Regions from separate parts of the Blautia sp. MCC283 genome, predicted to be linked through region 3. Evidence: riboswitches for the same ligand, from Rfam matches in the RefSeq annotation. Region 3 holds a riboswitch; each other region holds the start of a gene.

Region 1 (3,287 bases), on a different contig from region 3:
GGGCTGTTTTCAATCTTGCAAAGGAAGTGTGGGAGACAGGCGAAGGAGATTTGCCATACGAAGAGGAAGCGATGCGGGCGCATGCAAAAGAGATGGTATTTCCAATTGGTGCACCAAATGATGGTTTTGCACAGTATTTTTCTGGCAGAAGTTTTCTTGCACCGATTTCCACTTCTCAGGTTGGCATTTTCAACGTGACATTTGAACCCGGATGCAGGAATAATTGGCATATTCATCATGCAAAAAGCGGTGGCGGGCAGATCTTAGTATGTGTAGCCGGCCGAGGGTTTTATCAGGAAGAAGGCAGGGATGCGGTAGAAATGAAACCGGGTGACTGTATTAACATTCCGGTAGATGTAAAGCACTGGCATGGGGCCGCTCCGGATGAATGGTTTTCCCATCTGGCAATTGAGGTGCCGGGAGTGGATTGTTCCAATGAGTGGTGTGAGGCGGTATCGGAGAAAGAGTACGCTGGATTAAGATAAGGAGAGCACTATGGAATACGGTAAACTCGGAAATACAGATATAGAAGTGTCAAAATTATGTGTGGGCTGCATGAGTTTTGGGAAAGCTGGAACCATGCATGACTGGACGTTGGATGAAGCTGAAAGTGAGAATGTTATCAAACATGCACTTGATTTGGGATATAACTTTTTTGATACAGCAAATGGATATTCAGCAGGAACAAGTGAGGAATATTTAGGTAAAGCATTGAAGAAAAATGTAGCGAGAAATCAGGTTGTGATTGCATCCAAGGTATATTTTAATGAAGGTCGTTTATCAAGACAGGCAATCATGAGGGAAATAGATGGAACTCTGTCACGTCTTGGAACCGACTATCTTGATTTATATATCATCCATAGATTTGACTATGATACACCAATTGAAGAAACTATGGAGGCACTGCACGATCTGGTAAAAGCAGGAAAGGTCAGGGCACTTGGTGCATCTGCCATGTATGGATATCATACAGATAGTTAAACGTGTAGCGGAGCTTGCCGAAAAGTATAACTGCAAAATGTCCCAGATAGCCATTGCATGGCAGTGGGCAAAGGGAATTCTATCGCCTATTATTGGGGCAACCAAAACGCAGTATCTGGATGATTCAGCCGGAGCATTTGACATTAAATTAACTGCCGAAGACCTTGCATATCTTGAAGAGCCATATGTTCCACATGAGATAGTTGGTGCAATTGATAAAAATCCGGCGCAAGGTGTTATTTTGCTTGATGAAAAGAAATAAAGTTTCAGTAATCATAGAGTGTATGGATTCAATTCCATCGGTAAGACGTAATCCTATAAAATGTCTGTGATTCAGTTCTTTATCTTTGTTTTCTGTTCTCATACTCCTCCTTCCACTGAGACTATTCCTCCCTCCGGGAGTCCACGTATTTCAATATCGGCTGTCCCTTCCGATATTAGAAATAGTGCTGTGAACACTTTCAGGTGGAACCAACAGACAAGTGAAACGTCTGTTATTGAGAGGGTATGGGGAGATCCCCATCAAGATAAATCCCATAGGAGAACAGGATGCCAAACGGCAATACTGTTAAACATGGGTGGATCTTGCTCTTATTTGTATCCCTCTATATAACGAAACGCTCAGAGGCTGTTTTACAGTGGGGGGAAAAGAAAAAATATCAAAAAAATGTTGAACGGAATGTATTAAATGTAATTGACTACTTATACAACTATACCAAGATAAAAAAATATACAGATTTTCTATCCAATATTATTGACGTGTAAAAAACTTCATGGTATTTTTATTTTGGGAAAAATGAAAATTATTTTAAAGGCAAACCTGTTGAAAGGCAGGGGCGCAAAGCCAGAAGGGACTAAAGTCAGAAAGCTTGACCATGTCAGCCGGTTGCCACTGTTTCCATATCAACATAATATATGGAAAAGATGTTTGAACAGAAGAGATTCCGATACCTTTTATACTATATAGATGTGTGATTTAAAAAAATATAATAGGGACACTGGCAGATTTTGGCAAGTGTCCTTTTTGTATGCAAAAATGGGTAACAAAACTGGCAGGGACAGGTTTTCTGTATACAGATAAAAGCAGGGTGAAGAAGGCATAAGACGGAGAGAGGATTTTTATAAAATGAAAAATTATGAGGACAAAATATATTCCTTAGGTGAGACTGTACCAGGACAGACACAGGCCATGTCACAGGCAGTACAGAAAACACTGGAAAATAATGGCGGGGTAGGCATAATGACAGGATATTATGACCAAAACCTGTCTGTTTTATCTGTGAGCAATCTGCTGTTACATAGTACAGGATATACATTCGACTCTTTTATGAAGCAGACAAACGGCTCATTGAAAAATTTCTTTTATGGCGAGGAAGATATACTGGATCGAGATCGTTTTTTGCAGCTTCACGGAGCAGGGGAATCACAGATCCTTACAGCAGACGGTACAGTGAATAATGTACGGCTTTATAAAGAAGATGCGACAGATGAGGCGGGCAGACAGATCTGGGTTATGTCTGTACAGGTCAACTGGGATCATGTAAATCTGGCACTGCTCAATGAGGCTATCTGTTCCGGCTTCTGGTATTTTGACTGTGACGAAAACAGTGAGATTGTGAATGCAAACTGGAGTCATGAATTCCGAAAAATGCTTGGCTATCATGACACTCTGGACTTTCCGAATAAACTGGAATCCTGGTCAGATCTTCTGCATCCACAGGATAAAGAAAGAGTAATGGTGCAGCTTCAGGCGGCAATTAAGGATAAGACGAACCAGATAAAATACCAGGTAGAGTATCGTATGAGAATGAAGGATAATCAATACCAGTGGTTTCGGGCATCGGCAGAAGTAATACGCCGTCTGGATGGTTCTGCCAGCAGGATTGCCGGGATTTTTATTAACATTGATGGGGAGAAAAAAGAAATCATGCAGGCACAAAAATCTGCTGCTTTCCACCGGGCTTTTACAAAAGCAGATCTGTGCGAGTATTATGTGAATCTGGAAGCGAATACTTTTGATACCTTTAAGGTTGAGCCGTCCCTGATGACCGTCTTTGAACAGAGTCATACATGGGATGAACTGATTCGGCATTTTGTGGATTCCTATGTTGTGGAGAAAGATAAGAAGGCGGTATCCTCTTTTTACGACCGTGGTTATATTGCAGAAAGGCTGAAGGGTCTGGAAACCGAATTGGCTTTGGAGTGCCGTATCACTCTGAATGGAGAAGAACGATGGGTCCGTAATGTGATCATACGCGGCGAGATAGAGGATTCAGAATATGCCATGATCTTTCTGCGGGATATCA
Region 2 (3,287 bases), on a different contig from region 3:
CTTTCGGGGAAGGATGGACCTCAAAAAAAGCCCGGACAGAGATTCTGAATTTTACACAAGGGAGTGTATTTCTCTCGAAATCCTTACTTTTTCAGGCCATGTGGGAGTATCGGGACACAGGCTCCGGCTACATAAATCTGTGGGAACAGCTTTCTCTGGAAAAATATCTCCGACCGTCTTCCAGCGACTATAAAGAAAACAGGAGGCAAATCCTTTCCCTGTTAAAGAAAATGGAATCCTATCACAGTATCAGGGATTTTCTTAATGATCTTGTACTGAATGGCATGGAACCGGAAAAAGATGCGGTTTCCGGAGAATCTGTAAAACTGATGACGCTCCATGCCTCCAAAGGGCTGGAATTCGATTACGTATTTATCATTGGTGTAAATGATGGGCTGATTCCCTTAAATAGCCGTGATGCTTCTACAGAAGAGGAAGAGAGGAGACTGTTTTATGTGGGAATGACAAGAGCAAGGAAATTCCTGGAATTATCTTTTTACATCAATCCCGGAACTGCGCGGGTATTTCCAGGTCCAGGTCGCTACCTTTCCAGTCTTCCGGAGAAATATCTTGCCCATCCGGCAGATGCCACAAGAGATACAAAAGAAGCTGCCCGGCACCTTCAGGACCTGAAAAAGATGATCCTGGAAGAAAAACTCCGAAAATTGGAAACACCGAAAGAATATGCCAGATCCCAGGAACAGGAAACTTCTTTATCCCCAGATGAAAAGACAGCATTGCCGGAAAATATCCCACCAGAAACACCAAAACAACTTGTAGAACATCCCAAATACGGCCGCGGGTCCATTATCTCCGAAACCGAAGATACCATTGTGATACAATTTGATGATTACGGCGAAAAAGAAATGCTAAAAGCCTTTTCACAGCTGAAAAAAATTCCAAACAATATTCCCGTATAAATATACACTAAAATTATTAAAAAAATAAACACGGGCAAAGCAGCCGAAAGACTGTGGCGCAAAGCTATAGGGCCTGTAAAATGGCAGCCAGTTGCATAATTCAAAAGCACTATAGTTCTCTCTGTCTGAACATGGTGCTTTTTTTATTTTACCCCGTGGAGAGGAAATGGTGATGCAGATGGTGCACTTCTGATGTCCTATACGGCTCAGAAGCTGGCATGAACGGATATATACCAAAACCGGTAAGTATCAAGGATATCACAAGGAGATTAAACGGAAATATCGTGTAAAAAACAACGAAGAACTGGATGGCGCAATTTACGAAATGCTGCAACTGCTTGGAAAATGCAGTGGTGCCGATCGAGTATATATTTTTGATAAAAAAGAAAAGAACCGAAAAGAATACTTCTGTCTTCAGTATGAATGGAAAAATGAGGACGACATATTAGAAAAAGAACAGTTATTTTCAGAAATCACGGTAGAGGATATTCCACATTGGACAGACGAACTGAAAAAAGGATTGACGATCCAGGTTACAGATTGTGAAGAACTTTCTCCTATGGAACAGGAATACAACCTGATGAAGAAACATCACACATATTCCCGCGTCCTCGCACCTATTTTCAGCAGAGACCATTTAAGCGGATTTATCGGAATGGATCATTTTTATAAAGGAATCTCAGAACTGTTTATTCATCAGCTTGCGTTCGTAGGTGCTCATCTGAATACAGCCAGGGAAAATCTCCGCATGTTTACGCTTCTGGGAAAAAATCTTGAAAGCATGGAAAAAGAACGTCAGATCCTGAATGTTCTCTGTGAGGACTGTACTTCTGTATATAAAGTCAATCTTCTGGATGATACTGCCGAAGTTGTAAAACTGGAACAGGGTGCCAACGCTCCGAAGATTCCGAAAAGCAGAGAAAAAATCATACTTTGTTACTCAAAAGAACTGAAATACTATTATGATCATTTTGTCATAAAAGAATCCGCGCCGGATTTTTTGGAGACATTTGACTGTCAGAATCTGATAGGCGAGCTTAAAACCAGGGATAAGATCAGCCGCAGATATCAGTCCCGGGAAAATGCCAACAGGCATCAGTATTTTGAAATCAGAGCCACCAGACTTCCTTCTTCAACGGATTTTCCGGTTCTGATCGCTTTTCGTCATGTAGATGAGATCATAAAGGAGGAGCGAAATCATCAGAGAGAGCTGGAAGATTCTCTGGCAGAAGTGAAAATGAACAATGAGATCATATCCGCCATCAGTAAGATCTACTACATGATCTACCGGATCGACCTTCAGGATTTTTATTATGAGGAGATTACCGGCGGCAGTGAAAATCACCGTTTTACAGGAATGAAGGGAACCGCAGCTGCCCATATCACCAGTGATAGCAGCGAAAAAGTCGCGTCCAAATACAGGGCCATGGTAAAACAGTTTTATGACCTCTCCACTCTGAAAAAACGTCTGGAAAAAGAGGAGTCCATTGCAGTTGACTACCTTGCCACAGATAACAACTGGCATCTGGCCAGGTTTATTGTCCAGTCAAGAGCGGAAGATGGAACAGCCAGACAGGTTCTGCTTGTGATCCGCGTGATCAGTGAGGAAAAAAGGCGGGAAAAATATCTCATAGATGCGGTAGAAGAGGCCAACCGTGCCAATGAGGCAAAATCAGAGTTCCTTTCCAGAATGTCCCATGACATCCGGACTCCTATGAATGCCATTATGGGATTTACCAGAGTTGCAAGAAACCATCTCCATGAACCGGACAAAATACTGGACTGTCTGGATAAGATCAACTTAAGTGGAAGTAATCTGCAGCAGCTGATCAATGATGTCCTGGATATCTCCAGGATCGAAAGTGGGGAATTTCGCATTGATTCTGAGCCAGTAAAACTGTCTGAATTATGTAAACTTTACGAACAGAATATCCGTGGAACAGCAGAAGATAAGAACCAGAAATTTATCTGTAACCGACATGACATTATTTATGATACCGTGCTGTCTGACCGTCTGCGGATCGGTCAGATTTACATGAACCTGTTATCCAATGCAGTGAAGTATACTCCTGAGGGAGGAATGGTTGAACTGGAAGTTTATGAGGAACCATTTCCGGATAAAGATAAGATCCGCCTGGTTTCCATTGTCCGGGATAACGGGATTGGAATGAGCGAAAAATTCATGAAAGAAATGTATTCTCAGTTTTCCAGAGCAATTGATACAAGAGTGAATAAAGTACAGGGAAGCGGCCTGGGCCTTGCTATTGTAAAAAAGATCGTCGACCAGATGAACGGAACCATTGAAGCAACAAGCAGACTCCACGAGGGAACCACTTTCCGTGTGACTCTGGATGTACCTTTTATCAG
Region 3 (3,287 bases):
AGCCTGCAACACGGGCACATTCCCTGGAACGTCTCCGCAGATTTCTGGATTCGCATGATTATGTGAACGTGGTACGATTTACCACATTTTTTCATCAGTTTACGCTGATCTTTGACGAGATGGCAAGAGAAAAATATGTGGACTGGTTTGGATATTCTGCCTCAGTGAGCCCTTATATTCTGGAACAGTTTGAGCGGGAAGTAGGCTATAAATTCCGTCCGGAGTTTATCATTGACCAGGGGTATATGAATAATACCTACCGTATCCCGTCAAAGGAATTTAAAGATTTCCAGGCTTTTCAGAGAAGAGAAGTGGCAAAGCTTGCAAAGGAAATGGTAGATATTGTCCATGAGTATGGAAAAGAAGCCATGATGTTCATGGGCGATCACTGGATCGGCATGGAGCCTTTTATGGATGAGTTTGCTTCCATCGGACTGGATGCAGTAGTGGGAAGTGTTGGAAACGGAGCAACCTTACGTCTGTTCAGCGATATCAAACATGTAAAATATACAGAAGGAAGATTTCTTCCATACTTTTTCCCGGATACCTTCCATGAAGGCGGAGATCCGGTAAAAGAGGCAAAAGTAAACTGGGTAACTGCAAGAAGAGCTATCCTTCGAAGCCCGATCCAGAGAATCGGCTATGGCGGCTATCTGAAGCTGGCTCTGGAATTTCCGGATTTCGTACAGTATATCAAAGAAGTATGCCAGGAATTTCGTGTGCTCTATGACAATATCCAGGGAACCACGCCATACTGCGTAAAACGTGTGGCAGTTTTAAACTGCTGGGGAAAAATGCGCTCCTGGGGCAACCATATGGTACATCATGCTATCTATTACAAACAGAATTATTCTTATTTTGGAATCATCGAGGCATTAAGCGGTGCGCCGTTTGATGTTTCCTTTATCAGTTTCGATGATATCCGTGAAAATAAAGATCTTCTTAATGATTTTGACGTGATCATCAATGTAGGTGATGCGGACACTGCACAGTCCGGCGGCGAGAACTGGGCAAATCCGGAAATCCTTACAGCAGTGCGGAAATTTGTCTACAATGGCGGCGGTTTTATCGGCGTTGGTGAGCCGGCAGCCCACCAGTGGCAGGGAAAATTCTTTCAGCTGGATGATATCCTGGGAGTAGAGGAAGAAAGAGGATTTAATCTCAATACAGACAAATACAACTGGGAAGAACACAGAGATCATTTTATTCTGGAAGATACAGACGGAACCGTAGATTTCGGCGAGGGCAAAAAGAATATCTTTGCACTGCCGGATACGAAGATCCTGATCCAGAAAGACCAGGAAGTCCAGATGGCGGTAAAAACCTTCGGAAAGGGTCGTGGCGTTTATATCAGCGGGCTGCCTTACAGCTTTAAAAACAGTCGTATTCTGTACAGATCCGTGCTCTGGTCTGCGGCAGCAGAGGATGAACTTCACCGCTGGTTCTCGTCTAATTATAATGTGGAAGTTCATGCCTATGTGAAAAACGGAAAGTATTGTGTGGTAAATAACACCTATGAACCACAGGATACAACTGTTTATACAGGGGACGGAAAGAGCTTTGAAATTCATCTCTCTGCCAATGAGATCCGCTGGTATCAGATCTGACAGATGTTTTGCAAAACTCTGTAAGAGAGCTGTTGACAGGCATTTATAAATGAGTGTATAATAGTACAGATTTGAAAGAGAATATATGGGCAAAGCAGTTGAAAAGCTGTGACGCAAAGCTAAAGGGCCTTTAAAATGGCAGCCAGCTGCAGGGAATAGAAACAGGGAATGGTATAGTTGCATGTCTATAGCCTGACCCTGTTTTTTTGTTGGAAGAACAGATAAAATGCATTGCGGTTTCCTGCGCGTTACAGGGATTTTCCAAAAGCTGCAAATGGTGAAATATGGAGTGAACAGTTGATAAACAAGGCACTATTTGAAGAAGAAAATTTATATATAGTGGGAGAGTCCCATCTTTGTGAGGAGACGTATGCGGCCATACGGAAAAACATCGAAAATAACCAGGCGGTAGGTGTTCTGGCCGGATATTATGACCGTGATCTTACAATTGCTTATATCAGTGAATTTTTTCTTCACAATCTTGGATATACCTATGAAGAATTTATGGAAAAATTTTCCGGATCGCTGAAAAATGTATTCTGTGGGCAGAACTGTACGTTTGCAAAGATCGAACGTTTTAAAAAGATCCATGGAGTAGGCGAAGCACAGATGCTGAATAAAGAAGGTGCACCGGTTAATGTGCGTGTATATAAGAAAGATACCATTGACAGTGAAGGAAACGCATTATGGATATTATCCACGCACATTGACGAGATGCAGGAAAATCTGGAACTGGTAAATCAGGTGCTCAGTTCCGGGTTCTGGTCTGTAGAATGTGCTCAGTCCGGAAATCCTGAATCAGTTTTCTTCAGTCATGAATTTCGAAAGATGCTTGGATATCATGATACTCTGGATTTTCCCAACAATCTGGAAACATGGGAAAGGGGAATTCATCCACGGGACCTTGAGGAGGTTTCCAGGACTTTTCAGGAAGCTTTTCAGGATAAGACCAATGAGAAAAAATATGATGTGGAATACCGCATGCGTATGGCGGATGGAACTTATCAGTGGTTTAAGGATAAGGGAGAGGTGAGCCGTCGTGCGGACGGAACTGCTTTTCGTATGGCCGGGATTTTTATAAATATTGATGCGGAGAAGAGAGCGAGACAGTATACGCAGAGAGTAGATGCTTTTCACCGTGCATACACAACGGCAAATCTCTGTGAATACTATGTGGATCTTCAGGAAAACAGCTTTAATTCTCTGAAGGTGGAAGAAACATTATCCGGACTGTTTGAGGAGAGCAGTACCTGGGATGAGCTGATCGATCTGCCGGTACTTGTGGTAGATGATGATCAGAATTGCTGCGAGAATACGGTGGCACTTCTGGAAGAAATAGGAATCGACGGGGAGTGGGTAACATCCGGAGAAGAAGCAGGTGTGGATGAATTTATTGCAAAACCGCTGTTCCGCTCCCGCCTGACAGCTACATTTAAGAATATTCTTGAAGGAAAGCCAAGCTCTGATGCCAAACATTACCTGTCAGATATTATACAGTGTGATTACACAGGAAAAAGAGTACTGCTTGTAGAGGATAACGATCTGAACTCTGAGATCGCAAAAGAAATCATAGGGATGACCGGAGCAGAGGTCGTGACAGCAGAAAACGGAAAGACAGCAGTGGATATGATTTCTTCCGGCAACGCCTTTGCGGAAGATGTTCAGCTTGCCAGAAGTGCC

What was found. A riboswitch is a leader RNA that binds a small molecule or an ion and turns the genes downstream of it on or off. The one in region 3 is predicted to bind cyclic di-GMP.
Region 1: another riboswitch for cyclic di-GMP. It lies ahead of GPK81_RS01780 (hybrid sensor histidine kinase/response regulator); the one in region 3 lies ahead of GPK81_RS04885 (PAS domain-containing protein).
Region 2: another riboswitch for cyclic di-GMP. It lies ahead of GPK81_RS04220 (hybrid sensor histidine kinase/response regulator); the one in region 3 lies ahead of GPK81_RS04885 (PAS domain-containing protein).

Annotation. Positions count from the first base shown of each region.
Region 1 is NZ_WQQB01000005.1:107,005-110,291, reverse strand. It holds gene GPK81_RS01790 (carboxymuconolactone decarboxylase family protein) at 1-485, shown strand, start outside; partial or broken gene GPK81_RS18410 (aldo/keto reductase) at 496-1,243, shown strand; cyclic di-GMP riboswitch class I at 1,785-1,875, shown strand; gene GPK81_RS01780 (hybrid sensor histidine kinase/response regulator) at 2,108-3,287, shown strand, end outside.
Region 2 is NZ_WQQB01000014.1:543-3,829, reverse strand. It holds gene GPK81_RS04225 (ATP-dependent helicase) at 1-920, shown strand, start outside; cyclic di-GMP riboswitch class I at 944-1,019, shown strand; gene GPK81_RS04220 (hybrid sensor histidine kinase/response regulator) at 1,246-3,287, shown strand, end outside.
Region 3 is NZ_WQQB01000015.1:136,804-140,090, reverse strand. It holds gene gnpA (1,3-beta-galactosyl-N-acetylhexosamine phosphorylase) at 1-1,607, shown strand, start outside; cyclic di-GMP riboswitch class I at 1,686-1,761, shown strand; gene GPK81_RS04885 (PAS domain-containing protein) at 1,905-3,287, shown strand, end outside.